DNA from 2 places in the Shigella sp. FC1967 genome. Region 2 is predicted to be linked to the other one. Evidence: predicted binding sites of a transcription regulator. Region 2 holds the regulator's gene; the other holds the start of a gene.

Region 1 (14,032 bases), on a different contig from region 2:
AGTTCCTATTATTGACAATGTTAATAATAAGATTTTGAGAGATCGTGAGTGGTTAACTGCTCAACGTAAAGCCCAGCACTGGGGTAGCGCAGATTTGAAAAAATTGCGTGAAATTTGTCAATACTATGGCGTTACATGTACCAGCCCGAAAAAAGTAAATTGGGATTCGTTATTAACTCGCGTTGACATTATTCCGACACACTTTGTCGCAACGCAAGCAGCAACGGAATCTGGCTGGGGAACATCGAAGTTGGCACAACAAAATAATAATCTATTCGGTATGCGATGTGGGAGTCAGTCTTGCAATAATATTCCAGGGAAAACCAAAGGCTATGCAGCCTACCCGGATATTGAAGGCTCAGTGATTGCTTATATGCGTAATCTCAATACGCACCGCGCCTATAATTCATTGCGCTCCTCACGAGCACAGCAAAGAATGACGCAGCAACAACTCGACTCTCGCCAGTTAATCACTGACTTGAAAGGTTACTCAGAATTGGGTTCAAGTTATAACGATTACCTGACCGAAATGTTCGACTCAAACAAAAAACTGATCACTCAAGTTCAGTTACAGTCGAAACAAGATAGTTAAGCTTTAACAAGCTTTCATCTGACAAAAAGCCACTTTTCTTTCTAGAGAAAAGTGGCTTTTATTTATCACAAGATAATCTTTTGATTGAAAGCCTGCTTAGAATTCATAATATATGGGGTAACACGTTTGGTATGACTTTTAAATCACACCCTTAGAGCCCTTTATGAATTTTTTTTTCATTCGAGTTTCTCGGAGCCTTTGTTAGTTTTTTTTATTCTATACTGGCTCTTTCAAAAGCACGTCAAGATCCAAAATATCCTACTGATTACAGTAAGTTATGCTTTTCTTTTTTATGCGGACTATCGTCCTGCGATAATCTTATTAAGTTATACGCTCTTTATTTATTTACTGGCGAATATATTAACTAAGTACACATCCTCTAAAGTCATATACTGGCTATTAGGACTACTCGTTGCGGTCTATTTTACTGCCTTTAAATATTATTCATTTTTCCAAGAAACACTGACACAAGCATTCCAGCAATGGGGACTCAGTATTGAGTTACCTCTTATTGAGTTGCTTGCGCCATTAGGGCTCTCTTTCTATATTTTCCATTCAGTCAGTTATGTCGTTTCTGTTTGCCGAAAAGAGATCCCTAAAGCGCCCTTTTTGGATGTCGTTCTTTACTTGTGCTTTTTCCCAAGCATTGTTGCAGGTCCGATTAATCGCGCGAAAGAGTTTCTCCCGCAAATTCAGGCACCGACACGTAAAATCATTGATTATAAAGGGGCGATAATGCTAATTGTTTTAGCTATCGCAAAACTCTTTTGGTTAAGTGGTTGGTTCTCAACAAACTATGTCGATCCGGTATTTAATGCCCCCGATTTAGCGCAAAGTGGACAAGTGCTAACAGCTGTTTATGCCTATGCATGGCATATCTATTTCAACTTCTCAGGTTACACCAATCTTGTTACTGGTATTGCCTTATTATTGGGCTTTGTTGTACCTCGTAACTTTAATGCGCCTTATTTAGCGATAAACTTAGCCGATTTCTGGCGTCGCTGGCACATTAGTTTATCTACCTTTATTCGTGATTACGTCTATATTCCTTTAGGGGGTAATCGTAAAGGTGTGATTCGACAGAACTTTAATGCCTTTGCCGCAATGGTAATTTCTGGATTATGGCACGGTGCAGCAATGACTTTTATTATTTGGGGAGCTATTCACGGGATTGGTGTGGTGTTATTGAATATTAAGCACCGCCTCTTTCCTGCGAAGAAAAATGCCCCTCCGAGTGCACTATCGTCATTAAATATGTTGTTGTCATGGATAATCACGTTCCACTTTGTTTGTTTTGCGTGGATCTTTTTCCGCAGTCAAACGGTGGGAGATGCTTTAGTCTTAATACAGCAACTCTTTAGTACAGGTGCTTGGGCATCATTACAAACAGAAGGCTTAACCCTCTTTATGTTCTGGGGACTTTTCTTACTTTATCCTTGCTTTGTGACATTAAAGGATATTGTGGCTCGTCTTGAGAAAAAAGTGCCGTGGTATGTTTATCCGCTACCACTTGCGTTGATCCTCACGATTATTTTCATGTTGTCTCCAGATGGGGTGCCAGGATTTATTTATGCCAGCTTTTGATTTCTGCTCAAACTTAAAAAAGACAGCAAAAGTTGCCTTAATGGTGCTATTTAGCACCCTCTTTCTGATTTGGCTGAACCAAACATCACTAGAGCGTTTTTGGCAACAACAATATCATCGCCCTGCACCTTGGTCTGGGCTTTCTCACTATTATGCTTGGCAAGTGGGTGGGCAACTACGTGATGGTGTCTTCATTGCGGTAGAAAGCTATGGTGATTATCTACGGGTTCACCACCCTGATAATCAAGCAAAACCCATCGTACAAAGCGCAGTGCCTGAGCAACTTCCTGAAGGCTTTGCTGTCGGTCTACACTTCTTTAACGGTTATACACGACCAGCATCACAATTAACACAACGCTTTCCTCAATTATTAGCGCGTAAGCAAGCAATGAGTGGGTTACCTTACCATTCGGTTACGGATGTATCGGATGCCGCATTAGAGGCTTTAAAACCGATTGTCCCCAAAACAGAAATTACCTTATCCCCAAAAGATAAAGTGTTATTTGCGGGCGATTCAATGATGCAAGGTGTTGCACCTTTACTTAAACGTCAACTACAAACGGATTACAACATCAGTAGCATCGATTTAAGTAAACAAAGTACAGGACTTGCCTATCCACGTTTTTTCAATTGGCCACAAACCATTGCGACACGTTTAGCCAGTGACGATGCCATTAAATTATTAGTGGTCTTTTTGGGTCCTAACGATCCTTGGGATATGCCGCCTGATGGCGGAGGACGTTACTTAAAATTTGCGAGTGAAGCATGGGAATCCGTCTACCGTACGCGTATTGCAAGCATTATAGAAAATGCCCGACAAAATAATGTCACGGTTATTTGGGTTGGACCACCGAATATGCGCAAGCAGAAGTTATCCGAAGGTATGGCATATCTTGATAAACTTTACCGTGAAGAAGCTGAGAAAATGGGTGAAATTTATCTATCCGTCAATGATATGTTTAAATACGAAAAAGATATTTATTCTGATTATATGGGTGATGGTAGCAGTCGTGTTAAGTTAAGAGCGGGTGATGGCATTCATTTTAGCTTAAAAGGTCAGCAAATTATTGCCCAACACGTATTCTCACGTATTCATCTTCAAGAAGAAATTAAAGAAGATAATGCAGTCGATGATGTAAAAGATAAAAACACGGTTATTGTAAATGAAACACTTAGCGCACATCCTTAAGCGTAAAACGTTAGTCAGTAGTTCAATCATACTGGCTTTAGTTTCACTCTTAGTTGCTTGTAACCAAGATACTGAAAAAACAGTCAAGCTACCTACACCAACAGTCTTACCCGCTGATGGTTCAAGACAGCTTTATAACTATCATGATCCTCACTTTGCGGATTTTGTTAAAAAATTACAGCAAGGTCGCCAAACTGTACATATTGTTCAGTTAGGAGATTCCCATACTGCGGCTGATTTTTTCAGTGGTAAGTTGCGTGAACGTTTTCAGACTGATTATGGTAATGGTGGTATTGGTTTTATTCCTCCGACAAATATCGCCGGTCAGCGTATTGCAAACGTACAATACCAGAGTGATAAAAAAGCATGGACACTGCTTTCAAGCAGAAAAGATAGCGATCCTGATTTCCCATTAGGGGGTTTTATTAGTGAACCTCAAGCAAAATGGGCAAAATTACAGTTATATGAAAATCCAGTCACTCAACAGCGCTATCAGTTACAAGCACTTTATAAAACGCCAACAACAGCGCAAGTGAATGTACAGTCATCGACAAGCAAAATACTGTCACTATCGCAAACGCAAGGTAAATGGCAGTTTTCAAACCCAACAGCCATAACATTCCCTGTTAACATTACCGTTAACAAAAACCAACCTGTTAAATTAGGCGGTTGGTTGATCACCAATCAACAGCCCGGCGTAATGCTTTCTTCATTAGGCATTAACGGTGCCACGATCAATATGATGGATAAATGGGGAGAACAGTGGACTGAAACGTTAGGGCAATTACATCCTGATATGGTGATTTTGGCTTATGGCACAAACGAAGCCTTTAATGATACCTTTGATTTAGTTGCCTACCGTCAACAGCTTACGGATAAAATTCGCCAAATTCGCCAGCAAGCGCCGAATAGTGCCATTTTATTAATTGGCCCTTCTGATTCAGTCAAAAATAAAGAAGCGCTTGATTGCCGTTCACAACAACCCCAATGGCTAAGTGATATTGTCAGAATTCAAAAAGAAGTCGCCCAACAAGAGAAAACCCTTTTCTGGGATTGGCGTAATTATATGGGTGGCGAATGCTCAATAAAAGTATGGGCATTGTATGATTTAGCAAGACCAGATGGTGTTCATCTTTCTCGCGAAGGTTACGAAAGCAGCGCCAATACACTTTATAGTCAATTGAACACGTTAATAAACAAAGGCTGATCCACGCTGTTCAACACACAAAAAAGGAGCTTATCGCTCCTTTTTGATTTTTATTTATCTAATTGAGTTAGTAAGTCACGGAGTTTAATAAAGCATCAATATATTTGATAACATCAACACTGGCTTGTTCCATTCCTTCTATATATTGCGTTACGGCTTCTTGATCACCATTTATATTGGCGCTTAATGCTAAGCGTCCACATTCATGGACTAATTTATGTGGCTCTTCTAAGCGACGAAAAGCCTCTGTACCTGCAAATTTCCGTCCATCACCTTGGTAATACCATTTCCCTAATCGACATTCAGTGTGCTGATTAACGCAGTGCTCATCATCTTTATTTAATAAATGGATATAAATAGCTTCTTTCCATAAAACATGATCGAGTTTGACGGTATTAAAAAATTGCTGCATCGAAATAAAGGTAAAAATATGTTTGAGCTCGCTTGCTTGCTCTGACAATGAGGTTAAATTTTGATGCCCTTCTTCAACTTGAATTTTTATTTGTTGAACCTGTTCTTGGTTTTTTTTCCGTGGTTTCTTTAACAGGAATAAAGCGAGCGCCTAAATTATTATTAATGCTAGCAATAGAAGAAGCTTGTTTCTGGATTTCTAATGATAACTTTTTCATTTCTTGGGCTAATACTGAAAATCCAGCACCTTCTCGTCCTATATGCCCTGCTTCAATCGCTGAATTTATTGATAAAAGATTCGCCTGACTGGAAAGCCTATCAATATTACTGGCGCTCTCTTTAATTTTTTTTTAGCCAACCAGAGAAATTTTCTATCTCTTCTCGATTATGCGTAAAATGCGTATCAACCTCATTCAAAAATTGAGTTAATAAGCGAGAATTATCTAACATTCTACTGAAGAGATGTTCCATCTCATCGAGTAAATTCAGCTTATCTTGTAGCTTATTACTTGATGCTAAAATCGAATCACGTATAAGCGTGATTGTATGAATATTACAATCCGTGTGTTTAATAAAAAGCGAATTATAGTCAACCATATATGATAGTCCTAAATGAGCCCACTTAATAAAGAAACCTATAGGTTAACGAAATGTGCAGCATTTTCTGTCATATTTGATAGTCATTTATAGCAATGAAAAAAAGCGCGTCAAAAGACGCGCTAATAATTGAAACACAAAGATTAGAGATCAAAGAAAAGAGAAGAAAATCATACCAATCACAGCACCTGTTGTACCAAGAATAGTTTCCATTAATGACCATGTTTTTAAGGTTTGTGCTTCTGTCGCACCCGTAAATTTACCAAACAACCAGAAACCTGAGTCATTAACATGGCTAAGAATAATAGAGCCCCCTGCAATACATACTGATAATGCCGCCATTTGAGCACCACTGTAACCTAACTCATTGATAACAGGTAAAACTAAACCAACGGTGGTTAAACAAGCAACCGTTGCTGAACCTTGAATAACACGTACTGCACCTGCCAGAATAAAACATGCGACGGCGATTGGCATACCTGCGCCAATTAACGCATTCCCTAATGCAGGGCCCACACCTGAATCGACTAAAACTTGCTTAAAGACACCACCAGCCCCTGTCACCAATAAAATGATCCCCGCAGGTTGGATGGCTGCAGAACAAATCTCCATTACTTTTTCTTTGCTCATTCCACGACGGATTGCCAAGCCGTAAATAGCCACTAAACAAGCGACAAGAATAGCAATAAAAGGATGACCAACAAATTCAAGGATATTGTACAGCGTTGAACCTTGCTCTACGAAACGCGCACCAATGGTTTTACATCCCACAAGAACTAAAGGTAATAACACAAGTGCAAGGCTGAAACCAAAAGAAGGCATTTTATTCTGACCTAAACTCGGTTCCGATAAATCTTTTGGTAATGCTAAGGTGACATAACGACTGATAAAGTTACCGAAGATTGGACCTGCTAATAACATGCCCGGAATAGCCGCACATAAGCCAATTAAGATCATCCAACCAAAATCTGCATTCATTTGATCAGCTAACAGCATCGGCGTGGGTCCCGGCAATAAGAAAGCTGCCGCACCGGCAACACCCGCAAAGAGAGGGATCGCCATTTTCACCACATTGCCGCCAGTACGGCGAGCAACGGCAAATACAACACCAATTAATAAGACAACAGCAACATCAAAAAACAGAGGTAAAGCACAAATTAAACCCGCAATACCTAATGCGTAGTTAGCACGTTTCTCACCAAAGTATTTTAATAATCGCACGGCAATTTGGTCTAATGCCCCTGTTTCGTGCAGGATTTTACCAAACATTGCACCTAGCGCGACAACGATAGAGAGGAAACCTAAAGTTCCTCCCATGCCGTTTTGCATAGTTTGTGTGATTTTCTCCAAAGGCATACCTGAGAAAATACCCGCGCCAATAGCAACAATCATTAATGCGATAAAAGCATGTAAACGTGCATACATAACAAAAAAGAGCAGTAATAAAACAGAGCCAACCGCCGTTAGCACCAATGTTAATGTACTCATACCGTTTCCCCTTCCAAAGTCCCTTGCGTGACTGAATTAATCTTATTAATTACACTTTCAATCACATCATCAAGTGGCATTGAAATATCAATTTCATACACATCGTTTTCAGCCTTTGTTGGCTCTTCTAAGGTTTCAAATTGAGTCACTAACATTTGAGGTTTAAAGAAGTGCCCTTTACGCGCTTTTAATCGACTTTCAATTAGCTGATAGTCACCTTTTAAATATAAAAAGTGCAGACATTGATTGCCCTCTCTTAATATATCGCGATATTGTTTTTTCAATGCAGAACAAACAATTAATGAAATATTATTGGTTCTTTGCATCGCAAACGCAGCATCATTTAATGCGTGTAGCCAAGGTTTACGATCTGCATCATTTAAAGCCTGGCCTGATGCCATTTTAGTAATGTTTGAGCGAGGGTGGAGAAAATCGCCATCCAAAAATGCTGCACCTGTACGTTGTGCAACACCACTTGCGACCGCAGATTTACCGCTGCCTGATACCCCCATTAAGATGAAAACATGGTGTAGGGATTGGGTATCGTTCATAGAATGCTCCTTTAAGGCAGATATTAAGTCTTTTTTTGTAATGTTACCCGTAACTGTTACGGGTAACATATCCGAAGTGGTAAGGTGAATACAACCACGAAGATCAACTAAGAAGTGAAAATGTGAGGTGACTCTCAAATGAAAGTAAGATGATCTACAAACTGACAACAAAACATCTGATCAACTTCTTTTTATTCACTGTAATATTGGACGTAATAACACGGAAAGAGAGAAGGTATCTCAATAAAAAACCCTATTGTTAATCATATAACAATAGGGTTAGTAAAATTATTAATTTAATTAATATCAATGAGTTATATATTTAAATGCTTTCACCCGTAATAATACGGAAACCAACATCAATCACTTGACCTCGCGCAATTTTACCTTTCATTCGTTTAAGCAATAAATCAGCGGCTTGTTGCCCCATTTCATCACGAGGGGTAAAGATACTTGCCAGACGAGGCGTCATCACTTGCCCCACATCATGTCCGTGGAAACCCGATATTGCAATATCCTCTGGCACGGCAATACCTAAACGCTGACATTCAAAAACAGCACCTATCGCAATATCATCATTAGTGCAATAAAGTCCATCTAAATCAGGATATTGCTTACGTGCAGCATGTAATAATTCAGCCCCTAATGAATAAGATGAGCTTTTTGGTGTCATCACATTACCGACAGGTAAACCCGCATTTTGCATTGCTTTTTCATAACCTTTTAAACGCATTAAGGTTCGTTCATCCTGTCTTGCGCCAAGGTAGATAACACGTTTGCATCCACGTTTGATCATCTCATTGACCATCTGTTCTGAAGCATCAACGTTATCTAATCCTACTGCCGAATCAAAACACGGCGAAACGCTGTCCATGATCTCCACCACAGGAATACCCGCCGTCTCTAGCATTTTCATTGTTTTTGGTGTGTGCGTTCTTTCAGCAAGAATAAGCCCATCGATATTATAAGAGAGTAATGAAAGCAGACGCTCTTCTTCTTTTTCAGCACGATATCCATAGTGCGCTAACATAGTTTGATAACCGTATTTATCGGTCACTGATTCAATGCCTCGAATAACTTCGGCAAACACTTGGTTAGTTAAAGAAGGTAGTAATACCCCAATCGCATGACTGGTCGAATTCGATAAAATATCAGGAGCGCGATTAGGAATATAATTAAGACTCTCTAATTCACGCGCAATTTTTTCTCGTAAAGCTTCCGAGACTTGTTCGGGGTTACGCAAAAAACGACTCACTGTCATTTTGGTAACACCAACTCGTGAAGCGACATCCTGTAATGAGGGGCGTTTTTTCTTCATTTTATATCGCAACTATCCAAAAACACTCGTATTAATACGCACTTTAATTTTCCAAGAACGCTGATTATAGCCCTAGGTTATACACTATTTCGAATAAAGTTTTTTAGATGTCTGCCTAGATTTGATTTTGACTGATGATCCCTTGACTTAAACCAAAGGAAAGATAGTATTCTTCGCTATATAATTAATGAAATAACGATATCAATCTAAAATAATAAATAGTGTGAACTTATGGCGATCCACAGACGACAATTTCTAACGTACCTCACAACCATTGCGACATTATCAGCACTTCCGAACACGGTAAGAGCAGCAATAACCTCACGCATTGCAGCACAATTTGGGCATATTCCCGCATCAACCACGATCCATCGCGTGATAAGTGCTGGACCTCCGACTGATCAATTGTTACTCGCATTAGCGCCTGAAAAACTATTGGGTTTCTCCTCACTTAATTTAGAAAAAAATCCTTTATTTTCAGATGAGCTGCGTAAATTACCCCGTTTAGGGCGCTTATCAGGACGAGGAAGTACACTCTCTTTAGAGGCTTTACTAGCGTTAGAACCCGATATCATTATTGATAGTGGTAATGTGGATGAAACCTATCGTTCATTAGCGAAACGTGTTTCTGATCAAACCGGTATACCCTATGTATTAATTGATGGCACATTAAAGGATAGTCCCGCTCAATTACGTCAAACGGGAGCTTTATTAGGTGTTGCAGAAAAAGCAGAAACATTAGCGCTCATTGCAGAGCAGTATCTTAATGATGCTACCTTGTTTGCTTCTACACAAAAAACAAGCCCACGTTTTTACCTTGCTCGCGGTGCAAAGGGGTTGCAAACGGGTGCAAGAAACTCCATCCATACTGAAGCCATTGAAACCTTAGGTTTTGAAAATGTGGTAGATATCCCTAATTTCAAGGGACTAACAGATGTTTCACCAGAACAACTATTAATGTGGGATCCTGAAATTATCATCACACAAGATGAAAATGCCTATCAGCAAATAATGCAACACCCTGTATGGAAAAGCATTCAAGCCGTTAAAAACCACCAAGTGCTGTTATTTAAAGGCTTGCCATTCGGTTGGCTAGATGGACCTCCAGGTATCAACCGTTTAATGGGAATGCGCCGCTTACAGAGCCATTTTGATGCTCGAATAGAAAATCAAGCCATTCAAGATCTACAAAATTACTTTATGCATTTTTACCATACACCATTAAGTAGTGAGCGATGCCAGCAATTGCTGAGGTATTCATGAGTCAATCAGCACGCATCATGCTTTTATTTATAGTATTCGCCATCGTTGCGTTAATTGCGCTCACCAGTGGTAAGTATTCACTTACATCTAATGAACTATGGACGCTGGTAAGTAATAAGTTGACGGGCAATACAGAGTATAACCGTACTGAAACGGTCTTTTGGCAAATAAGATTTCCTCGTGTTCTGGCAGCGATCTTAATAGGTGGTGGATTAGCAATTGCAGGGGCTGCTTATCAAGGTATGTTCCGAAATCCATTGGTATCACCAGATATTCTAGGCGTTTCGTCTGGTGCGGGTGTCGGAGCCGTCTTCGGTATTTTTCTTGGACAATCGATGTTGTCGATCCAACTTTTCGCCTTTGTGGGAGGATTAGCAACTGTTGCCCTCGTTTACTTTATTGCACGACTTGCGAAACAGCACGATCCCGTACTTTCACTTGTATTGGTCGGTATTGCCATTAGTGCATTATGTGGTTCGGCAATCTCATTAATGAAAATTCTTGCCGATCCTTATACTCAGTTACCTTCAATCACCTTTTGGCTTCTTGGCGGGCTTTCAACTATTACTGCCTCTGATTTGCGATCTGTGGCGCCTTTAATGTTAGTGGGCTTTATTCCGCTGATTTTACTGCGCTGGCGTATGAATATACTCAGTCTTTCCGATGAAGAAGCCAGAGCATTAGGTTTAAATGTCGAAATCACTCGACTTGTCTTTATTTTGTCAGCCACACTCATCACAGCAAGTGCCGTTTCTATCGCAGGTATTATTGGGTGGCTCGGCTTAATTGTTCCTCATATTGCAAGATTGTTAGTAGGCGCCAACTTCAGCCAACAACTCCCTGTTTCCTTACTTGTGGGAGCTATCATGTTGTTAATGACAGACACACTCGCGCGTACAATTGCCAATATTGAACTTCCATTGGGTATTTTAACGTCTGCCATTGGTGCGCCATTCTTCTTAATGTTATTACTCAGAACGAGGAAAGGCTCATGATCATTGCTAATGCAAAGCAGCTCGCTATTGGCTATAAAGGCAAAACCTTAATTAAAGATCTCTCATTTCACATTAAACAAGGGCAAATCATCTGCTTATTAGGTGCCAATGGCTGCGGCAAAACGACACTGATGCGAACGCTGTTAGGGCTAATACCTTGTATTGACGGTGAAATTAATATTGCGGGCAAAAACATAAGTAAGTGGTCACCAATAGAACTTGCTAAAATGGTAGCATATGTTCCTCAAGCTACACATATCCCCTTTTCATTCAATGTTATCGATATGGTCGTGATGGGACGAGGAGCGCATATTTCCTTTTTTTCTATGCCTAGCGCACAAGATAAAACCATGGCAATGGAAACCTTAGAAATGCTCTCGCTTTCTCATCTTGCTCACCGAACTTTTGATACTTTAAGTGGTGGTGAAAAACAGATGGTTTTAATTGCACGTGCACTGGTGCAACGACCTAAGTTGTTGATTATGGATGAGCCAGCCGCAAGCCTTGATTTTGGTAATCAAATCAAACTGCTTACCCAAGTTAACGCATTAAAAACACTGGGTATTAGTGTTTTTATGTCTACACATCATCCTCAGCACGCCGCCTCTTTGGCTGATGATGTCATTTTACTGACACCTCATACCCCTGTTTTGCAAAATAGTCCTGAAATTTTGCTGACACCCAATAATTTAGCGCACCTTTACGGTGTACAACCCACAGATATTCAGGCGCATTTTCACGCCTACTCGGATAATAACAATGAATATAGGCAAGAATATGAACACAATTGAAACCACGGATTTTGCTGAACTTTATAAAAATCACATGATACAGGCTGAAAGAACCAAGAAAGAGCCAGCACATTGGGACAAGCGAGCTGAAAAAATGGCAGAAACCTGTGCCAACCCTCGCGATCCTTATTTAATAAAATTTCGTGAAATGATGGATTTTACCGGTGCTGAAACCCTATTAGATGTGGGTTGTGGCCCTGGCTCTATCAGCATTCATGTAGCAGATAAATTCAAAAAAATCATTGGTATTGATTACAGTACAGGTATGTTAACTGTCGCTAAACGTAGAGCTAAACAAGCGGGTATTAACCACGCTGAATTTATCACTTGTGCATGGGAAGATAGTTGGGATGATCTTCCTCATTGTGATATCGTTGTTGCCTCACGCTCAACATTAGTGATGGATTTACAAGCTGCACTCTTAAAGCTTAATCGTCAAGCTAAACTACGCGTTTATACCACTCACACCGTTTCTCCAACCTTTGTTGATCAACGCATTATTCGCTTACTGGGTCGAAATGTTCCTACGCTTCCCACGTATATTTATGCTGTAAACATGCTGAACCAAATGGGTATTCACCCTAAAGTGGATTATATTCGTAGCCGTAACTGTCAGAGTAATTTCAATAGCCTTGAGCAATTTATCGAAGGCATCAACTTCTCCGTAGGACCTTTAAATAAAGACGAAATTGTCCGCTTAACTCATTACTATCATGAAAGCCTTGAAAAAGGTGTTTCACTGATTTCACCAACTCGTGATTGGGCGATGGTTTCTTGGGATGTCGTCCCTGAAAGTGAGCTAACCCTATGATTTATTATCCTGATGCCTTTCTTGATAACTTATTGATGGAAGATATCCAATATGGCGATCTCACTAGCCGAGCGCTCAATATTGGTGATCAACTCGGTACGATGACCTTTACACGCCGTGAAGCAGGCTGTGTCAGTGGGATCACGCTAGGTTGCCGTTTATTAGAAAAATTAGGGTTGGTCGTCACTGCACATCGGCAAGATGGTGATTTTGCTGATAAAGAGGATTGTTTAATCACGGCAGAAGGTCGTGCTGATGCGCTACACCAAGGCTGGAAAGTAGTACAAAACGTGCTGGAATGGAGTTGTGGCGTGAGTGATTATATGGCAAGAATGCTGGAAATCTATCATCGCTACCAACCTAAAGGGCAAATAGCGTGTACACGTAAAAATATCCCTAATACCAAACTACTGGCAACCCAAGCAGTACTTGCGGGCGGTGGGATTATTCATCGCCAAGGTTGTTCTGAAACTATCTTACTCTTTGCTAATCATCGTCGATTTTTAGCAGAGCCGGATAATTGGACGCAACATGTCAAGCAATTACGCCAAGCCGCACCTGAAAAATGTATTGTTGTAGAAGCTGACGATATTGAACAAGCGAGAGAAGCGCTAAAAGCACAACCTGATATTTTACAGCTAGATAAATTCTCTCTTAAAGATATTTCACAGTTACAACAAGAAGCGTCTCAAATTGCGCCTCATTGTCACTTATCGCTGGCAGGGGGCATTAACCTCAATACTATCGAGAAATATGCGCAAACGGGCATCACCTTAATGGTAACGTCTTCACCCTATTATGCCTCACCCACCGATATTAAAGTTCGGCTTTATCCCAAAATTAAATAAAAAAACAATACATTATAAGTAAGTGAGTATTTACATATTTTATCAATAATACACAAAATGAGTGCTAACACATTGTCAGTACTCATTTTATTCATTTATTTTGCACCATTCGTTATATAAAAATTTACATATAGATTAAAAATTGAGATTGGAATGATGAAATTAAAACCTCTATGCTACTGTTTATCTCTTGCTTTACTGCCAAGTATTGCAATCGCTGATACCACTTATGGTCAATCAACGCCTGATTTATTAACCGTTTGGAGTAGCCCTATTGCTGCCAATCCAGACGTGTTAACGCAAGCGCAGATGCTTGAACAAAATAAAGTGAATGCAGCACAAGCCATTGCAACCCTACCCGGTGTTGTGATGCAAAAATCAGGCAAC
Region 2 (19,626 bases):
CAGCGCGTTCAACTTTCCAAATCGCTAAACTGGCAAATCCAGCATGGCGTGTAGAAATTGAAGTTATCGCTGTTCGTCCTGCAAAATAAAGACGGTAGCTTTTATTTCGTTTTGAAGTAAAACATAATCAATTAAAACGCCAAAGAGGGCTAACTTTCTTTGGCGTTTTTTATCACAAAACGGCTATAAGAACTGAATCAACCATTAACTGCTTTCACCTTGAATAAACGTCACTGGAATAACAGAGACATTATCTGTTATTTCTTTATTCTCAATTAATGCACTAATTACTTCTACGCTTTTTTTCAGCTAGTTTTTCAAAGGGCTGTTCAATACAGGTTAATTGCCGCAGTGTTTGATTTAACCAGGGGCTGCCATCGTAAGCGACAATTTTTAGTTGTTCTGGAATGACGATATTTCGCCTTGTTGCTTCATTAAATAATGCTATGGCGGGAATATCCGCAGCAAAAATAGCATCGATATCTGAATGCAAAGAAAGTGTTTTTTTGGCAAACGATTGAAAATAATCTTTTTCTTCTTTTTTCCAATTTACTTTGCAAGGAATAGGTTTAATACCAGCCTGAATAAGCGTTTCTTTAAAAGCTAAACAGCTTTGATATGAAGGAGTTGATGATAAATAACTTGAATTATCTTCAATATAGAGAATGTTTTGGCAACCTTTTTGAATAAGGTGTTCTGCGGCTAATCGACCACCAGTATGGTGATCAGAGCAAACTAATGGAATATCATGAAGATGACGATCTAGTGTTACCACGGGTCTTTGAATATGCTGATATTCACTATCATCCAATAGCAGATATTCTGCAATAATACCGTCGATCTGACCTCGTTTAAGCATATCAAAAAATATACGTTCACGTACTTTGCTATTTTGTGTTGCACATAACATCATGCTATAGCCATTTTCAGCGAGCTTATTTTCAATAAAACGTGTCACAGTCGCAAAATAAGGATATTCAAGGCTATTAATAATGACACCAACAACCGCGCTTTTTTGTTGATATAAATTTCTTAGCCAAGTATCAGGAATATAGTCTAATTCCTCTACCGCTTTTTTTATTTTTTCTCGCGCAGCTTGAGATACATAACCACTATTATTTAATGCCCTAGAAACAGTGCTTGCTGCGACATTTGCTTTTTTTGCGACATCCCGGATCCCCGCCATTGAATATGCTGTTGCTCCTTTCAATTAGTTGATGACCTAATATATCTTAATATGATTATGAGAAACCCATCTTTATTGAGGTAATTGTGTTTTTTTTAATATGAGCTATTTCACATTTTAGTATGTTAATTACCTTACCCTCTCTTTTAGTGCTTATAGTATTCTATATTAATTATGGAACAGTTCCATATATACGAATTACCTTGGTGAGGTGAATATGTCTAGTACTTGGTGGAAAGAAGCGGTGGTCTATCAAATTTATCCCAAGAGTTATTATGATAGTAATGGGGGACGGTGTTGGGGGATTTTAGCTGGGGATCACCGAAAAAATTAGATTATATCCAGTCACTTGGTACAAATGTTATTTGGTTATGTCCCATATTTAAATCGCCAATGAAAGACAATGGTTATGATATTGCTGATTATTCTGTGGTTGATCCTATTTTTGGCGATAATAACGCGTTGGATACCCTTATTAGCGAAGCTAAAAAGCGTGATATAAAAATTCTACTCGATTTAGTTTTAAATCACTCTTCTAATGAGCATCCTTGGTTTAAAGCAGCAATTGAAGATCCTAGTAGCCCATATGCCGATTATTATATTTTTAAACAATGGGATAAATCGACTCCCCCTAATAATTTACGCACTTATTTTGATTGCTCGGTTTGGAGCCGTGTTGGAAAAACTAATCGTTGGTATTTTAATTCATTTGGCCCTGAACAGCCGGATTTAAATTGGGAAAACCCACAATTACGTAAAGATATTATCAATATGATTAATGTCTGGATCAAAAAAAGGTGTTGCAGGATTTCGCATTGATGCGATTGGTAATTTAAAAAAAATCCCCTGAAGCCTTATCTGAATATCAATTTGAGCCTGACAAAGACGATGGTTCTGCATCTTTAGTACCTTGGGTTTTAAATCAACCGGGTATTGATAAGTTCTTAACTGAATTAGCCGAGAATACTTTTAAGCCTGCAAATAGTATGACGGTTGCAGAAATTGATGTGCCTGAAAAAGATTTGTGTGCTTATGTTGGTGAAAATGGTTATTTCTCCATGGTATTTGATTTTAGTATCGCTGACTTAGATATTCGCAATGAAAAGCCATTCACCCTTAATCCAATCACAGGTGAAAGATTAAAACCTGTATTTATTAAAAGCCAACTAGATACTCAACGAGTTGGTTGGGGAGCACCTTATTTAGAAAATCATGATCAACCTCGTTCATTAAATAAATTTCTCCCTAAAGGTGGTATTAATCCAACTAGTGCCAAAATGTTAGCGACATTTTTATTAACTCAACGAGGAACACCTTTTATTTATCAAGGACAAGAAATCGGTATGACAAATTGTCCTATGACATTAGAGGAACATGATGATTTACATGTCTTTAAATTATATGAATGGGGGCATAAATTAGGTTATAGCGATAAGCAAATAATGGAATATTTTAATGATCGTAGCCGTGATAACTCAAGAACACCTTTCCAATGGAATACTGAAATAAATGGTGGTTTTAGTACAGGTAAACCATGGTTAAAAAGTGAATCCTAACTATGTTGATATTAATGCACAGAAAGAAACGCAAGATAAGCATTCTCTGTTCGCTTATTACCAACAATTAATTGCATTAAGACGACATTCAGAGATCAGCGATATTTTGATTTATGGTGAGTTTTTGCCATTAAATTCACCAGAAAAATGTGATTGCTTTTAAACGTATTTATGAAGATAACTCAATCAATATTTACTGTAATTTCAGTGGTGAAGAAAAAGCACTAACCATAAAAGCGAAAGATATTTATTTGCATAACAGCCCAATAGTGGAAAATGCACAAGGCGAGCTTATCCTTCAGCCTTATCAAGCAATTATTTTTGCTTAATTTATTTTATCTAATTAAAAATAGAGCGCCTTTATAAGGCGCTCTATGACTTATAATTTTTTATTTCGTCTGCTTCAGCCAATCTGCAATAAATTCAGCAATAGCTTCAGGTGCGTTGATATCTAGTAGTGGAAAATCTACGCTTAAATCACAATCACTGGCAACGGCAATAACGTGCTCATCAAGTAAATCATTAAAATTACGCTCATTGATATGACGATAAAGTGCAATTTTAGGAATGGTTTCGCTTTTAAATCCTTCGACTAAGATTAAATCTAGCTTATCTGCATCAAAACGAGATGCGAGATAATACAAATCTAATTCTGGGAGTTCTGGCGTTTCTGTCATTAATGCCCAACGTTGTTGGCTTGCGACTAATGTCTGGTCTGCACCTGCTTTTCTAAGCTCGTAGCTATCTTTTCCGGGCTTATCCACATCCATATCATGGTGAGTGTGTTTGATCATACCTACGCGAATTTCTCTTTTGCGTAATTGTGGAATAAGTTGTTTCAGTAGTGTCGTTTTACCGGTTCCACTCCATGCTGTGATCCCTAAAAGGGGTAAATCTGCTTGTGCCATGTTTTTTATTCCTATTTTTTTAATTTGTTGGCTTTTTCAATGTCGTCAGGCGTATTCAAATTAATAAAAGCACTCGCTTGATCGGCGAATAAAACAGGGTGCGCATTTATCTGTTTCATAAACAGCATTAATTTTCGATCACCTTGCGCTAAATATGCTTCTAGCATAGGAATAATACGACGATTTAGCAGTGCTAAGGTAGGATGTTCTCTTTCACCATCATCAACATAAACGGCTAACGCTTCACCTTTTTGCTCATAGAGTTTTTCAACTAAATTAAGAGGAAAATAGGGAACATCGCAAGGTACAAAAACAACCCAAGGTGTTGAGGCTTGCTTTAATAACGTGAGCATGCCAGCTAAAGGCCCAGAAAATCCTTCTATTTCATCTGTAATAACCGGATATTGGCTTTGGCGATATTGTTCTAAATTTCGGTTAGCACTAATCAGTATACTATCAACTTGAGGTGCTAATTTTTGGGCAATATGGCGGTATAAAGGCTGTCCATGTAAAATTTGAAGCCCTTTATCTGCCCCTCCCATTCGTGTCGCTTGGCCACCTGCAAGTATACCACCTGTAATATTCTTCATTTTCATATTCAATATTTGTGAATAAATTGGCTAAAATTTCCGAACGATTTTTATCAAGGAAAGACGATATACTAAATAAAAAATATCGACTTAATGAGATTTCATGTAAAGCAACAGCAATTTTTATCAAAAAAGCGTAATCTTTACGCATATTGACAGAGGTTTCCTTTTTCTATCGGATAATAATTGGTACTTTGTTGTTGTCATTAATAATAAGGATTTTTTGTATGAAATGTCACCGTCTTAATGAAGTTATGGAATTATTGCACCCAGTTTGGGAAGAAAATTCTGATTTAAACTTAATTCAATTATTGCAGAAACTGGCTGATGAAGCGGGTTTTAAAGGTCAATTATCTGATCTGACTGATGATATTTTGATTTACCATCTAAAAATGCGCGGCTCAGCGCCGACAGATGTGATACCAGGACTGAAAAAAGATTACGAAGAAGATTTTAAAACCGCTATTTTACGTGCTCGTGGTGTAATTAAAGATTAAATTCAGGATAGAAAATGGAAATGTCTGCCTCATTTAATTTTCAGGGACTTTCACCTGATAACATTTGGGACGCGTTAGTTAAAATCGGTTTTTATCCTGAGTCAGGGTTAATAGAGCTAAACAGCTATGAAAATCGTGTTTTTCAATTTGTAGATGAACATCGACAACGTTATGTGGTGAAATTTTATCGTCCTCAACGCTGGTCGTATGAACAAATAAAAGAAGAACATGAATTTGTTTTAGCATTAAAGGAAGCCGAGGTATCCGTTGCGGCTCCTTTAATGATTAATAGTGAGACAGTCCACTTTTCTGATGATGGGTTTTATTTTGCAATATTTCCCAGCATAGGGGGAAGAGCATATGAAACGGATAATTTATTTCATCTAGAAGAAGTTGGACGCACATTAGGGCGCATTCATCAAATAGGTAGAAAGAAGAGTTATGAGTATCGTCCAACCCTTTCTATTGCAGAATATCTGAGAGCGCCAAAATTAGCATTTGAAAGTAGTGCATTAATTCCTAATAACCTCAAACCTCAGTTTATAGAGGTTATAGATAAACTTATTCATGATGTGCGTCCTAGAATAGAGGACTCTGCATGGCAAATGTTACGGCTACATGGTGATTGCCATCCTGGTAATATATTGTGGCGTGATGACGTGGTGATGGTTGATTTTGATGATTCCCGAATGGGACCTGCGGTACAAGACTTTTGGATGTTATTAAACGGCTCGCGGCAAGAGCAAGTTATACAAATGGATACAATCCTTGAGTCTTATAATGAATATCAAGATTTTGATTTACGTGAGTTGTCATTAATTGAGCCACTAAGAGCAATGAGAATGGTGCATTATCTCGCGTGGGTATTAAAACGCTGGAATGATCCTGCTTTTCCTCGTGCCTTTATTTGGTTTCAAGATCAAGATTTTTGGTTTAAACAATTAGCCTTATTCAAGGGGCAAGTGGAGCAATTAAATGAGCCTCCTTCACAACTTAGCCCAATGTATTAATTCTTAGGAGACGATGAGAAATGAAAAAAATTTGGCTGGCGTTAGCAAGTATGGTGTTAGCATTCAGTGTTTCTGCTGCTGATATTTCTGAAGGAAAACAGTACACGAATCTTTCCAAACCTATTACAGCATCGCCTGATGTTGTTGAGTTTTTCTCTTTTTATTGCCCACATTGTTATCAATTTTCTGAAGTATATAAAGTCAATAGCACTGTTGAAAAGAATGCGCCAGAAAACACCAATGTTGTCCGTTATCACGTTGATTTCTTAGGACCTTTAGGTAAAGATCTGACACGTTCTTGGGCTGTGGCTATGGCTTTAGGCGTTGAAGATCAAGTTGCTCCCGTTTTATTTAAAGGTATTCAAGAAACTCAATCTATTCGTTCTGTTGACGATATTCGTAATGCTTTTATTAACGCAGGCGTTAAAGGCGAAGATTATGATGCAGCAATGAATAGCTTTGTCGTGAATTCTTTAGTTAGCCAACAACAGAATGCTGTCGTTGATTTCCAAATCAATGGTGTTCCAGCCATGATAGTTGGTGGCAAATATAAAATGAAAAATGATGGTATCAGTGCAAAATCACCAGAGGAATATGCAAAAACATATTCGGATATTGTGAATCAATTATTGCTGAAAAATAAGAGAGACTTAAACTTTTTCCATATAGACTAAGTAAAAGTATATAGATTCTTATATGAAAAATAGCACTCAAGAAATAAGAGTGCTATTTTTTTACTCTCTTATTTTGTCATAATATAACTATCCACATTAATAAAAAAATACGACAATTAATTGATAATATCTTGATGAATACGCTAAGTGATTGATTTTTTTAATTATGTTAATAAATTGAAAAGAAAGCTAACTTATTAATATAGAGAGGTTTACAAAACTACTCACAGAGTTATCCACAGGTTGTTTTGATATTGACTAAAAAAATAAATCTTTAATGAAAAAGATGACACTAACATTAATATTAATGATGAGAGAATGGCTTTATCTTAAATACTTTCTAAATTACACAGTACGTTTTACGCTTTACTCTTTTTATAATTGAAATTCAGATTAATGGATATGGCTTTTGATAAAAAATCACTTTAATTAATATTAAATTATCATCCATACTTATTCTTTCTGTTAAGTTCGATCAATAATAAATAATTGGGCACTTAAGCCGAATTTCTGCATTTAAGAACAGGTAATATTCGTCTATTGGGCTGTGATGTGGCATTCTAGTGATATCAACGAACCTCAGAACAATGATGAACAGATTATGGTCCAGATAGCAGAAAACCCCTTTATCCTTGTAGATGGCTCTTCATATCTTTATCGCGCCTATCATGCATTTCCACCGCTAACCAATAGCCAAGGTGAGCCAACGGGTGCGATGTACGGCGTGTTGAACATGCTACGTAGCCTAATAATACAGTATAAACCAAGCCATGTTGCGGTTGTGTTTGACGCTAAAGGTAAAACATTCCGTGATGAGTTGTATGAGGAATATAAATCTAATCGTCCTCCAATGCCGGATGATTTACGTGAACAAATAGCACCCTTGCATGAGATGGTGCAAGCAATGGGTTTACCATTGTTATCTATTTCAGGTGTAGAAGCAGATGACGTTATTGGAACATTGGCACTAAAAGCAGCGGCTGATGGGCATGATGTTTTAATCAGTACTGGCGATAAAGATATGGCGCAATTAGTGACGCCAAAGATTACGCTGATTAACACCATGACCAACGTTATTTTAGGTCCTGATGAAGTTAAAGAAAAATATGGTGTTCCTCCTGAACTGATTATTGATTTCCTCGCATTAATGGGCGATTCTTCTGATAACATTCCTGGTGTTCCCGGTGTCGGTGAGAAAACGGCATTAGGCCTTTTACAAGGACTTGGTAGTTTAGATGATATCTATCAACAGCTTGATAATATCGCCACATTGAGTTTCCGTGGTGCTAAAACACTGGGCGCCAAAATGGCAGAACATGAGAAAGTGGCAAAACTTTCTTATAAGCTGGCAACGATTAAAACAGATGTTGAACTCGATAAAACGTTTGATGATTTAGTGGTTAATGAGCCAAATCTAGATCAATTACTAGCGATGTTTACGCGTTATGAGTTTAAACGTTGGATCAGTGATCTTCAAAATGGTGGATGGTTAGCTCAACGGAGTACACACAAAGTTGCTGTACCTTACTCCTCTGAAGCCATTACTCCCAAAGAAGTACCTGCATCAGCTAATTTTCCTGTTATTACACAAGAGAATTATGAAGCTGTCTTAACGCATGAAAGCTTAACGCGATGGGTTGAACTTCTTAAGAAAGCGCCTGCATTTGCATTTGATACAGAAACTGACAGTTTAAATAATATTGATGCTCGTTTAGTGGGGCTGTCATTTGCTATTGAACCGGGTAAGGCGGCTTATATTCCATTGCGTCATGAGTATTTAGATGCGCCAGAGCAACTTCCTGTTAATGAAGTGCTAGCGGCATTAAAACCTATTTTAGAAGATAAAAACATTCTAAAAATTGGGCAAAACTTGAAGTTTGATCGTGGCATTATGGAAAATGAAGGTATCGAATTAAACGGTATTTATTTTGATACTATGCTGGAGTCTTATGTCTTAAATAGTGTGAGTAGCCGCCATGATATGGATACCTTAGCGGAAAAACATTTAAATCATAAAACCACAACATTTGAAGAGATTGCTGGTAAAGGTAAAGGTCAGCTGACCTTTAACCAAATTGAGGTTGAGCAAGCGACGTTATATGCTGCTGAAGATGCTGATATCACTTTATTACTCCATCAAGCGCTATATCCTCAAATAGAAGCCATTGAGCCTCTTAACCATGTTTACCGCGATATTGAAATGCCATTAGTTCCTGTGTTGTCGAGAATGGAACGCAAAGGTGTATTAATTGATGCTCAAGTGTTAGCTGTTCAATCTCAAGAGATTACACAACGTTTAGCAGAAATTGAAAAAGAGACGTTTGCGTTAGCAGGACAAGAATTTAACCTCTCTTCACCTAAACAGTTACAAGAAATCTTATTTGATAAATTGCAATTGCCCGTTATCAAGAAAACCCCGAAAGGGGCGCCCTCAACGAATGAAGAAGTATTGGAAGAATTAGCGCATAGCCATGAATTACCTCGTTTAATTTTAGAGCATCGTGGTCTTGCGAAATTAAAATCGACCTATACGGATAAATTGCCATTGATGGTGAATAGTAAAACGAAGCGTGTACATACTTCATATCATCAAGCAGTGACGGCAACGGGGCGTTTATCTTCTCGCGATCCGAATCTTCAAAATATCCCAGTAAGAAATGAAGAAGGACGTCGAATTCGCCAAGCATTTATTGCCCGTGAAGGCTTTAAAATTGTTGCAGCCGACTATTCACAAATTGAATTGCGGATCATGGCACATTTATCACAAGATAAAGGTTTGTTAGATGCCTTTGCTCAAGGTAAAGATATTCACCGAGCTACTGCATCTGAAGTGTTTGGTATACCTTTAGACGAAGTTACCTCTGAACAACGTCGTAGTGCGAAAGCGATCAACTTTGGTCTTATTTATGGTATGAGCGCATTTGGTTTATCACAGCAGATTGGTGTGGAGAGAAGAGAAGCTCAGCGTTATATGGATCTCTATTTTGAACGCTACCCAGGTGTATTGGACTATATGGAGCGCACTCGTAAACAAGCTTCTGAACAAGGCTATGTTGAAACGTTAGAAGGGCGTCGCCTCTATTTACCAGAAATTAATTCAAAGAATGCAATTCGTCGTAAAGCTTCAGAGCGTGAGGCGATTAATGCTCCAATGCAAGGTACAGCGGCAGATATCATCAAAAAAGCAATGATTGCTGTGGATAATTGGATTTGCAATGAATGTCCAGCAGATGTGCATATGATTATGCAAGTACACGATGAATTAGTATTTGAAGTGCGAGAGTCTTATTTAGAGAATGCAAATATCATGATCCACAAATTGATGGAAAGCAGTATGAAATTAGCGATCCCGTTGAAAGTGGAAGTCGGAGTGGGTAATAACTGGGATGAAGCCCATTAAATATTAAATCTCAGCTATCAAATAAAGGGCGCAATCAGTTGTGCCCTTTATTGTTTATGCTTTTGTGTTGGGAACAAGCTCTGACTCATCAAACTCAAGAAAGTCTTCATGCAATCCTTGGATTAATCTATCTGTTGTTTCACCTTGTTCATTTAATTCCATTAAAGACCAACCTACTTTAGCGTTAACATCATAAAGATAGCCTTGATCAAGCATATCAATCACCTTGCCAATAACGGATTTCCCATAGAAATGCAGTAGTCTCTTAAGTTCTTGATTATCAAATTGGGAAGCAAGCTTTTGATATACGTCAGTTACCTCATCAGAGTAAATATCCATTTCACCGATATTTTCGTCAACATCATGATAGATATCGGTAAGTCCTTTTAACACGAGGAATCGAGCGACTTGCGGAATATTTTCCTGTAACTCACTCTTTACCCATGATTTGGGGTCTGTTGCACCGGCTGCTTTGAGTTGTTCACATAAATCCTTAAATCGACTATTTTCCATTTTTGCCTCAATGAATGTGCTGTTGATATTTTAAATCTATTGTATAGGGGATGGAGAGAAAAACCGTGAAAATTTATTTTTATTAGGGCAAGAAAAAGAAAAGCTCGGTTAATAACCGAGCTTTTTTATGTCAAAATTCATCAACAAAATATGAAAAAAGAGATAAGTGAATAATTAAGCAACTTGTGAGTTTATCAATTTGCTCAATTTCTTTTGTTTTTTCTCAATACGTTGACGTTTTAACGGAGATAAATGGTCAATAAAGAGTTTGCCATTAAGATGGTCCAACTCATGCTGAATGCAGCCTGCGAATAAATCCGAGGCTTCAAGTTCAATTTCATCCCCATTTCTATCTAATGCCTTAACCTTTAAAAAACGGTAACGCTCTGTTGGAGCAAAAGAATCGGGAATAGATAGACACCCATCCATCATATCCATCATTTCATCTTCAGTGCTGATAATTTCAGGATTGATAAGTGCAATCGGTTGATCTCGGTTTTCAGAAACATCAATTACAATAATGCGTTTAGATACATTAACCTGAGGGGCTGCTAAGCCAATACCTCGTTCTGCATACATGGTTTCAATCATGTCATCGATTAATGTGCGTATTTCGTCATCTACTTTTTCCACTGGTACTGCGACTCTGCGCAGACGCTCATCAGGAAAACGCAAGAGCGTTAATACAGCCATGGATACCTCATTTTATCGCTAATTACATATTTACTACGGTCTCGCAATAAGCGTATCACAAAATCATTAATGATAAACCGCACCTTTTGTGTGATCTGTTCTATTTTTAATCACATTCATGTAGGTGATTAAAGTCTCATAATTATGTAATTAAACTACACTTATTTATGCTTTGAATACATAATCACATAGCTGAATCGTGTCTGCATGTGAAAAAAAAATTACAAAAGGGCTTTTATTAGCCAATAAAATAGGGTACATTATCTCTCGTAGGGTACAGAGGTAAGATGTTCTATCTTTCAGACCTTTTACTTCACGTAATCGGATTTAGCTGAATATTAGCTGCTCCAGTCGACTTTATTTCGACTGGAGCATTTTTTTACCTAAAATTCATTGAAGTGGTTTATGTGAGAAGTGAAAGGGAAAAGTGACTTTCCCTTTGTCAATAGAAGATCAAAACATTATCTTTGAGAGAAAAGAAGATAATTAAGCGTTATCATCATTTGTAGGCTGCTCTTCTGAACCTGAAAACCATTCATTAAGTGTATTACGTAGTTTATCAATGCCAATTTTTTTCAATGATGAAAAATATTCTACGCGAATATCACCTACTTTATTTGCTAGCGCTTCACGTACGCTAATTAACTGCTTTTTACGCGCACCTGATGCTAATTTATCTGCTTTAGTCAGTAAAACGAGCGTAGGAAGCTCTGAGTCTACGGCCCAATCAATCATTTGCATATCGAGATCTTTTAATGGATGGCGAATATCCATTAAAATAACCACGCCTTTTAAGCATTCTCTTTTTTGTAGGTATTCACCTAAAGAGCGTTGCCATTTACGCTTCATTTCTTCAGGAACTTGAGCATAGCCGTAACCTGGTAGATCGACTAAGCGTAAGCCCTCTTCAATTTGAAAAAGGTTGATTAATTGTGTGCGACCTGGGGTTTTACTGGTTCTGGCTAGTCCATTTTGTTGGGTTAACGCATTTAAAGCACTGGATTTACCGGCATTAGAGCGACCCGCAAAGGCAATTTCAATTCCTGTATCTGGTGGTAAATGACGGATATCAGGCGCACTGATGATGAAATGTGCTTTTTGGTAATTAAATTGGGTCATTATGGTATAAACCTCTCTGAAATAATGCGGCTTTTCATGCATACTCATTTCAATTTTGCATGAAAATGAATATCTAAAATACTATTTGCTCTATTTTGGCGCAATTTAATGACTTATAACAGTGCTTAAAAATTAAAATTTACCCTGTTATAACGTAATTAGACTTATTGAGCGTAAATAAAGGTAAATGATTGGCACTATTTACCTCAGCGAATTAGAATCGCTGCATATTAAGTAAGTTGTAGACTATTAAAGTAAAGGATCCCTGCATGTTAAAACGTTTTCTTGTCACCTTCGTTACCGCTTGCACTTTAACAACAGCGACTTTTGCAATGGCAACGGGAGAAACCTTCGTTAAATTAGTCACCTCTGAAGGCAATATTGAAATCTCACTGGATAATAAAAAAGCACCAATCACAACGAAAAATTTTATTCAGTATGTCGAAGATGGGTACTATAACGGCACCACTTTTCATCGTGTTATTCCCGGTTTTATGGTTCAAGGCGGTGGTTTTACTGCTGATTTACAGCAAAAACAAACCAGAGCGCCAATTAAAAATGAAGCCGACAATGGATTACGTAATGTAAAAGGTTCTATTGCCATGGCGCGTACATCAGATAAAGACAGCGCAACCAGCCAATTCTTTATTAATGTGGCTGACAATGCATTTTTAGATCACGGTCAACGTGATTTTGGCTATGCCGTATTTGGTAAAGTTGTGAAAGGAATGGATGTAGTCGATAAAATTTCACAAGCTCCAACTCGTAATATTGGACCTTACCAAAATGTACCAGTAAAAACGGTCACTATTTTATCTGCGGAAGTCGTAAAACAATAAACGTATTATTAGGATAGGATATTTACTTATTCTAATAAGATAAAATGCATATAAACCGAATGAATGTTTTCATTCCGGGGTTTTTAGCACAAAAAAATATTTTTTTATCCTTCTTTTTTTCGTGTGATCCCCTGTAATAAGTATGTACTGCGCTATTAATCACTCTATTCACCATCAATTACCGTCATTTTTGTTATTGCTCAATAAATCAGCAGGCTTTCTTGCTTACTATTCATATTTTACACCTGTGCTATGATAATCGGCTTTGTTGTACCCAAGTCGGTTAAACAACGAGCTATTTTGGCAAATCTACACTCGCTTTAAAATAGTAATAAAATAGATAATGATAAGAAAATCAGTCGGATAGGCTAATATGCTGTTACTTATTGATAATTACGACTCGTTTACCTACAACCTCTATCAGTATTTCTGTGAATTGGGTGCTGAGGTTGTTGTTAAGCGTAATGATGAGATCGGACTTAAAGAGATAGAAAAGATGATGCCAGCACATCTTGTTATCTCGCCAGGACCTTGTACTCCTAATGAAGCAGGGATCTCTCTTGAGGCTATACAGCGGTTTGCTGGTGAAATTCCTATTCTTGGCGTTTGTCTTGGACATCAAGCGATAGGGCAAGCTTTTGGTGCATCGGTTATCAGAGCACGAGAAGTCATGCATGGTAAAAATTCATTAATACATCATAATCAACAAGGTGTTTTTAAGGGACTTAATCGACCCTTAAGTGTGACGCGTTACCACTCCTTAGTGATTGATGCGACAACATTACCAGTCCCTTTTGAAGTGACGGCATGGAGTCAACATGATGGAAATGTTGATGAAATTATGGGAATTCGTCATCGTACATTGCCAATTGAAGGGGTTCAGTTCCATCCAGAAAGTATTTTAAGTGAACAGGGACATGAGCTATTAAATAATTTCCTTAAATATTAAATGGATAGCATTTAAATAGCGAAATAACGCTTTTTTATACAAAACCACATTTGATTTTTTATTCATATTTAGTGATTATATTTTCATATTGAATGTGAATAACGATCAGGTGGGATCATGACAAAGCAAAGCATCAACAGGGCAACTTACGATCAGGTAATGTTGCCAATTTATTCACCCGCAGAATTTATTCCTGTCAAAGGGATGGGGAGCCGTGTTTGGGATCAGCAGGGAAAATCATATATTGATTTTGCTGGTGGTATTGCTGTTTTAGCATTGGGTCATGCTCATCCTGCTCTTAATCAAGCCTTAAAAGAACAAAGTGAACAACTTTGGCATGTTAGTAATATTTTTACTAATGAACCTGCATTACGTTTAGCACAAAAATTAATCGATAATACATTTGCAGAACGTGTCTTTTTTGCCAATTCAGGCGCAGAAGCGAACGAGGCAGCATTTAAATTGGCTCGCCATTATGCCATTACTCGCCATAGTCCTTATAAAACGAAAATTATTGCTTTTCACCATGCATTCCATGGCAGAACGCTGTTTACAGTCTCTGTGGGTGGGCAACCTAAATATGCAGATGGTTTTGGTCCTAAGCCAGCAGATATCGTGCATGTTCCTTTTAATGACTTGGATGCGGTTAAAGCGGTAATAGACGATCACACTTGCGCTGTCATTTTAGAGCCAATTCAAGGTGAGGGGGGGGGTAACGGCAGCAACACCTGAGTTTATGGAAGGGCTACGTGAGTTGTGCGATAAGCATCAAGCCCTGCTTGTTCTTGATGAAGTACAAACAGGTATGGGGCGTACAGGCAAGCTTTTCGCCTATATGAACTATGATGTGACACCCGATATTATTACAACTGCAAAAGCGCTAGGAAGTGGTTTTCCACTAAGCGCGATGTTAACGACACATGAGATAGCTTCTGCTATGGGCGTAGGGACTCATGGTACAACTTATGGGGGAAATCCATTAGCTTGTGCTGTGGGCAATGCTGCATTTGATTTGATTAATACACCTGAGGTACTTGCGGGGGTAGAAAAGCGCTATCAATGGATTGTAGATGAACTGATGGACATTAATCAAACGTACAATGTCTTTTCGCAAATCCGTGGGCAAGGTTTATTGATTGGTGCGCAATTGGCACCACAATATAAAGGTAAAGCCAAAGAGTTACTGGCTCTTGCTACCAAACATGGTTTAATGATGTTAAACGCAGGAGCCGATGTGATGCGTTTTACGCCATCGTTAATTATTACCCAAGAAGAGCTACAAGAAGGAATGGTGGCATTAAAAGCGGCTATTGCGGAATTTGTAAGAGGGTAGTATTGACTAAAAACCCCATCAACGAGGATGGGGTTTATACAACAAGTATACCAATAGCACTTTTATGGCTATTATTTATTCGAGTGGGGATACTTAGCGAGTCCCGTAAACGACGATAGTTTTACCGTGTGCGGAGATCAAGTTTTGATCTTCCAACATTTTCAGAATACGGCCTACTGTTTCGCGTGAACAACCAACGATTTGACCAATCTCCTGACGTGTAATTTTAATTTGCATGCCATCAGGATGTGTCATTGCGTCAGGCTGTTTTGCTAAGTTTAATAAAGTTTGTGCAATACGACCTGTTACATCAAGGAAAGCAAGGTTGCCTACTTTTTCTGATGTCGTTTGTAATCTATTCGCCATTTGAGCAGACAGGCGCATCAGAATATCAGGGTTAACCTGAATTAATTGGCGGAATTTTTTATAGGAAATTTCTGCTACTTCACAGGCTGTTTTTGCTCTAACCCATGCACTACGTTCTTGATCTTCTTCAAATAATCCAAGTTCACCGATGAAATCCCCCTGATTTAGGTAGGAGAGGATCATTTCTTTTCCTTCTTCATCTTTAATAAGAACAGCCACGGAACCTTTAACAATATAATAAAGTGTTTCCGCTTTCTCACCTTGGTGGATCAGCGTGCTCTTGGATGGATATTTGTGAATATGGCAGTGTGACAAAAACCATTCAAGAGTCGGGTCTGTTTGCGGCTTGCCGAGAACCATTCGCGTTATCCTCTGTACGTTAAATGCAGCCTTTCAAAACGGATAGGTTCCTTTTTGAGACAGCATGCTTAAAAATCCTAGCTTTACCTATTAACTTCCTGAGAAGACGGTAAGTTAATATGGAGTAGATTATAATAAATGAGAAAATAATGCATTGATCTTAACCACTATCATCAAGCAGATATTGTTTTTAACACAATTAGTGCATTAAGTCTCGTTTTACGCAGTCAGCATAATAAACCTATTTGCTAATTGCTAGTTGAATTATGAGAATGTACTCTTTTAGTCTATGTCATCTTTTAGGGGAAAATAAATGGAAGCACGAGTTAAGTGGGTTGAAGATTTATCTTTTGTCGGCGAATCTTCATCTGGCCATCAAATTATGATGGATGGAAATTCGGGTGATAAAGCTCCAAGTCCAATGGAAATGGTATTAATGGCTGCAGGTGGATGTAGTGCTATTGATGTTGTCAGTATTTTACGTAAGGGTCGTCATCAAGTGACTGATTGTGAAGTAAAATTAACATCAGAGCGACGTGAAGAAGCCCCTCGTTTTATTTACTGATATCAATTTGCATTTTATTGTTTCAGGTAAAGAATTAACGGATAAAATTGTAGAACGAGCAGTTCAATTATCCGCAGAAAAATATTGTTCTGTTTCTTTAATGCTAGGAAAAGCAGCTAATATTACACATTCATTTGAAATAAAGAATGCTGACTAATTTTGATATTTTAAAATAAAGTTTAAATTTAAAAAATAATATCCCTTAATAAATGGGATATTATTTTTAGAGAGATAAATTCTATTTTGGTTAACTTATCTTTTCACCATTTAATAATTTTTTGACTAATGGTGCCATAATTAATTCCATCGCTAATCCTAATTTCCCGCCCGGTACAACAATAGTGTTTATTGTTGACATAAATGAGCCATGCAACATTGCAAGTAAATAGGGAAAATCTATATCGGTTAAGCCTCGAAAACGAATAACGATAAAGCTTTCATCAAGAGTCGGGATTGCTTTGGCTGAAAAAGGATTTGAAGTGTCGACCGTTGGAACTCGTTGGAAGTTAATGTGTGTGCGTGAGAATTGAGGAATAATGTAACTAATATAATCATCCATTGAGCGTACAACCGAATCTCTTACCGCCTCTTGTGAGTGTCCTCTTTCTGTGGTGTCTCGTATAAGCTTTTGTATCCACTCTAGGTTTACGATAGGAACAACACCGACTAATAGATCAACATGTTGAGCTACATTATGTTCGTTGGTAACAACGCCGCCGTGTAATCCTTCATAAAAAAGAACATCCGTATTATTGGCTAATGGCTCCCAAGGTGTAAATGTTCCTGGTAATTGGTTGTAGGGTGTTGCTTCATCATAAGAGTGTAAATACTTGCGAGATTGACCTTGTCCTGTATCACTATATTGACTTAAGGTCTTACTCAGTAAGTTAAAATCATTTGCTTCAGGGCCAAAATAGCTGATATGTCTACCTTGTTCTCTCGCTTTTCTTATCGCCATATCCATTTCAGGGCGAGTATAGCGATGGAAGCTATCTCCATCAATCAATGCAGCATTTGCATTGAGTTGTTGGAATATTTTACGAAAAGCTTGGCTTGTTGTGGTCGTTCCGGCACCACTTGAGCCCGTTACTGCGATGATCGGATGCTTGATTGACATAGGTTATCCTTTTGCTAAATAAGGTTGGCCCTTATTGATGGCGATACATCGCTGGCTTTGAATAACTAACCAGAGCGAAACTGCGATGCAGGCATAATATTGACGCTCTCATGAAGTTCAGACCAAACTAACACGGCCTCACCAGATTTAAGTTGTTTTTTTACGTCGGCGACTTTTTGTTCAAGCGTTTTCTCTTGGATACCATAATCAGTACCTTCTCGTAAAACGAAACTTTCAATAAGATTGTCTAGTGTTTCTGTTGAAAGCTCGTTCCAAGGTATTATCATTTTGCTTTCTCCAAATAAGTTGCTAACCAATCAGGGATACGACTTTCTAGCCACATCACGGGTTTAGAGAGTTTCCCACCAACAAACCCTACATGGCCGCCAAACTCTGTAAGTTGATATTCAATGTTGTTTGGGAGTGTTTTAACATCAGGAATAACATCCGCAGACATAAATGGATCATCTTTAGCATGAATGATAAGTGTAGTTTTCTTTATTTTATTTAATAAAGGTAATGCACTGCATTGGCGATAATAATCTAACGCATCTTTAAATCCGTGAATTTTAGATGTAATAAGATCGTCAAACTGGCGTAGTTTTTTGATGGATTTTATCGTCAATAAGCTGATAGGTAAGGAATCGGGATAGCGTATAAGTTTTCGTGTTGCGTTATTTTTGAGTTCTTTTAACAGATACCATTGATAAAAACGAGAAAAACCATGTTCAATTTTTGCTGAGCATGGCTCTAGCATTAATGGTGCGGAGACAATAACGGCTGCATCTACAACTGCATTTTCACCACTTTCTGCGAGATAATAGGCAAGCATATTTCCACCAAGCGAATAGCCAACAGCGGCGGTTGGTTGCTCACCAAATTCCTTTTTCAACCAATTTAAGAAGTAGCGAGCATCTCCCGTTTCACCTGAGTGATAAATACGATTTTGTCTATTGGGTTCACCACTACATCCTCTGAAGTGCATCACAACGCTTAGCCAGCCTCTCTCTTTTGCTGCGGCTAACATACCGTGAGCATAAGGGCTACTAAATCCCCCCTCTAAGCCATGAAAGATGACTAAACGGGGTTTATTGAGTGCGGTTGTCGGATCTTCACTCCACGCTAAATCGACAAAATCGTTGTCTGGAAGATTAAGACGTTGCCAATATGGAGTCAGTTGTGGCGTCCTACGTACAATTCTTGGTAAAAGCGTTTGTAAATGTGGATTTTTAGCCCAACGCATTGGATTAAAGTATTGAGACATATTTTCCGTCTATCAAAATGAATTAACACTTGTTTGCTAAATAACATACTGCTATTTTCGGTGAAAATAAAACGTCTGTCACATCTTTGAGCATGTCCCATGACAATTAGCCTTATTTTTTCGTTAACTGTTTTCCTGTTTATTGCCGCAATAACACCAGGGCCAAACAACTTACTGCTTACTTCATCAGGGGCAAATGTAGGCTTTAAAGGCTCGTTAAAGTTAATGGCCGGTATTATGCTAGGCATGCAATGCGTTTTATTGAGCTCTGCATTTGGTGTTGCCGCATTATTGATAATTTATCCTGCACTGCATATCGGATTGAAGATAGTTGGGAGTGCGTATTTGCTTTGGCTTGCTTGGAAAACAGCAACATCATCTTATCAGCGTTTAGATATTCCAGCAAAAACACGCCATGCTGTAAGTGGGGTTCAGGGCGGATTATTGCAATTTCTAAATCCAAAGGCGTGGATGATGGGATTAGGCGCAGTAGGAAGCTTCAGTTTATCAGGTGATGCTTATTATAGCTCTGTGATTGCTATTAGTATTGTCATGGTCATTGTTAATTTCGTTGCTGGTATTGTTTGGATATTAGGTGGGACATTAATTAGCCTATTTTTACAAAACAGACGCTCTTGGTTTATGTTCAATATCGCAATGGGATTATTAACGGCACTCTGTGTCCCT

Evidence for each region. Region 2 encodes CRP, which controls carbon source genes, mostly activating them, when cyclic AMP is high. Its sites were predicted from a motif close to ATGTGANNNNNNTCACAT; they were not measured.
Region 1: the regulator CRP is predicted to act here: its motif matches at 7,740-7,757, upstream of gntK (gluconokinase).

What each region holds. Positions count from the first base shown of each region.
Region 1 is NZ_MIIZ01000820.1:2,371-16,402, reverse strand. It holds gene BHE89_RS13755 (protein bax) at 1-592, shown strand, start outside; partial or broken gene BHE89_RS13750 (MBOAT family O-acyltransferase) at 760-2,176, shown strand; gene BHE89_RS13745 (SGNH/GDSL hydrolase family protein) at 2,163-3,365, shown strand; gene BHE89_RS13740 (SGNH/GDSL hydrolase family protein) at 3,340-4,572, shown strand; gene BHE89_RS25815 (CZB domain-containing protein) at 4,640-5,032, opposite strand; gene BHE89_RS25810 (methyl-accepting chemotaxis protein) at 5,058-5,306, opposite strand; gene BHE89_RS25805 (hypothetical protein) at 5,323-5,580, opposite strand; gene gntU (gluconate transporter) at 5,731-7,068, opposite strand; gene gntK (gluconokinase) at 7,065-7,619, opposite strand; gene gntR (gluconate operon transcriptional repressor GntR) at 7,942-8,937, opposite strand; gene BHE89_RS13715 (ABC transporter substrate-binding protein) at 9,169-10,200, shown strand; gene BHE89_RS13710 (FecCD family ABC transporter permease) at 10,197-11,195, shown strand; gene BHE89_RS13705 (ABC transporter ATP-binding protein) at 11,192-11,986, shown strand; gene BHE89_RS13700 (class I SAM-dependent methyltransferase) at 11,973-12,797, shown strand; gene modD (ModD protein) at 12,794-13,645, shown strand; gene BHE89_RS13690 (TonB-dependent receptor plug domain-containing protein) at 13,802-14,032, shown strand, end outside.
Region 2 is NZ_MIIZ01001054.1:10,737-30,362, forward strand. It holds gene BHE89_RS18155 (RidA family protein) at 1-89, shown strand, start outside; gene BHE89_RS18160 (LacI family DNA-binding transcriptional regulator) at 284-1,186, opposite strand; gene BHE89_RS26355 (alpha-amylase family glycosyl hydrolase) at 1,484-2,005, shown strand; gene BHE89_RS26360 (alpha-amylase family glycosyl hydrolase) at 2,119-2,742, shown strand; gene BHE89_RS26365 (alpha-amylase family glycosyl hydrolase) at 2,732-2,905, shown strand; gene BHE89_RS26370 (hypothetical protein) at 2,892-3,071, shown strand; gene mobB (molybdopterin-guanine dinucleotide biosynthesis protein MobB) at 3,132-3,650, opposite strand; gene mobA (molybdenum cofactor guanylyltransferase MobA) at 3,662-4,246, opposite strand; gene BHE89_RS18180 (YihD family protein) at 4,468-4,737, shown strand; gene BHE89_RS18185 (serine/threonine protein kinase) at 4,752-5,747, shown strand; gene dsbA (thiol:disulfide interchange protein DsbA) at 5,768-6,421, shown strand; gene polA (DNA polymerase I) at 7,023-9,821, shown strand; gene BHE89_RS18200 (hypothetical protein) at 9,876-10,334, opposite strand; gene def (peptide deformylase) at 10,509-11,027, opposite strand; gene BHE89_RS27525 (hypothetical protein) at 11,315-11,362, shown strand; gene yihA (ribosome biogenesis GTP-binding protein YihA/YsxC) at 11,514-12,146, opposite strand; gene ppiA (peptidylprolyl isomerase A) at 12,416-12,985, shown strand; gene BHE89_RS18220 (aminodeoxychorismate synthase component II) at 13,359-13,934, shown strand; partial or broken gene argD (bifunctional acetylornithine/succinyldiaminopimelate transaminase) at 14,052-15,267, shown strand; gene crp (cAMP-activated global transcriptional regulator CRP) at 15,361-15,993, opposite strand; partial or broken gene BHE89_RS18235 (OsmC family protein) at 16,307-16,715, shown strand; gene BHE89_RS18240 (phosphoribulokinase) at 16,806-17,675, opposite strand; gene BHE89_RS18245 (YheU family protein) at 17,741-17,962, opposite strand; gene BHE89_RS18250 (hydrolase) at 17,959-18,939, opposite strand; gene BHE89_RS18255 (LysE family translocator) at 19,039-19,626, shown strand, end outside.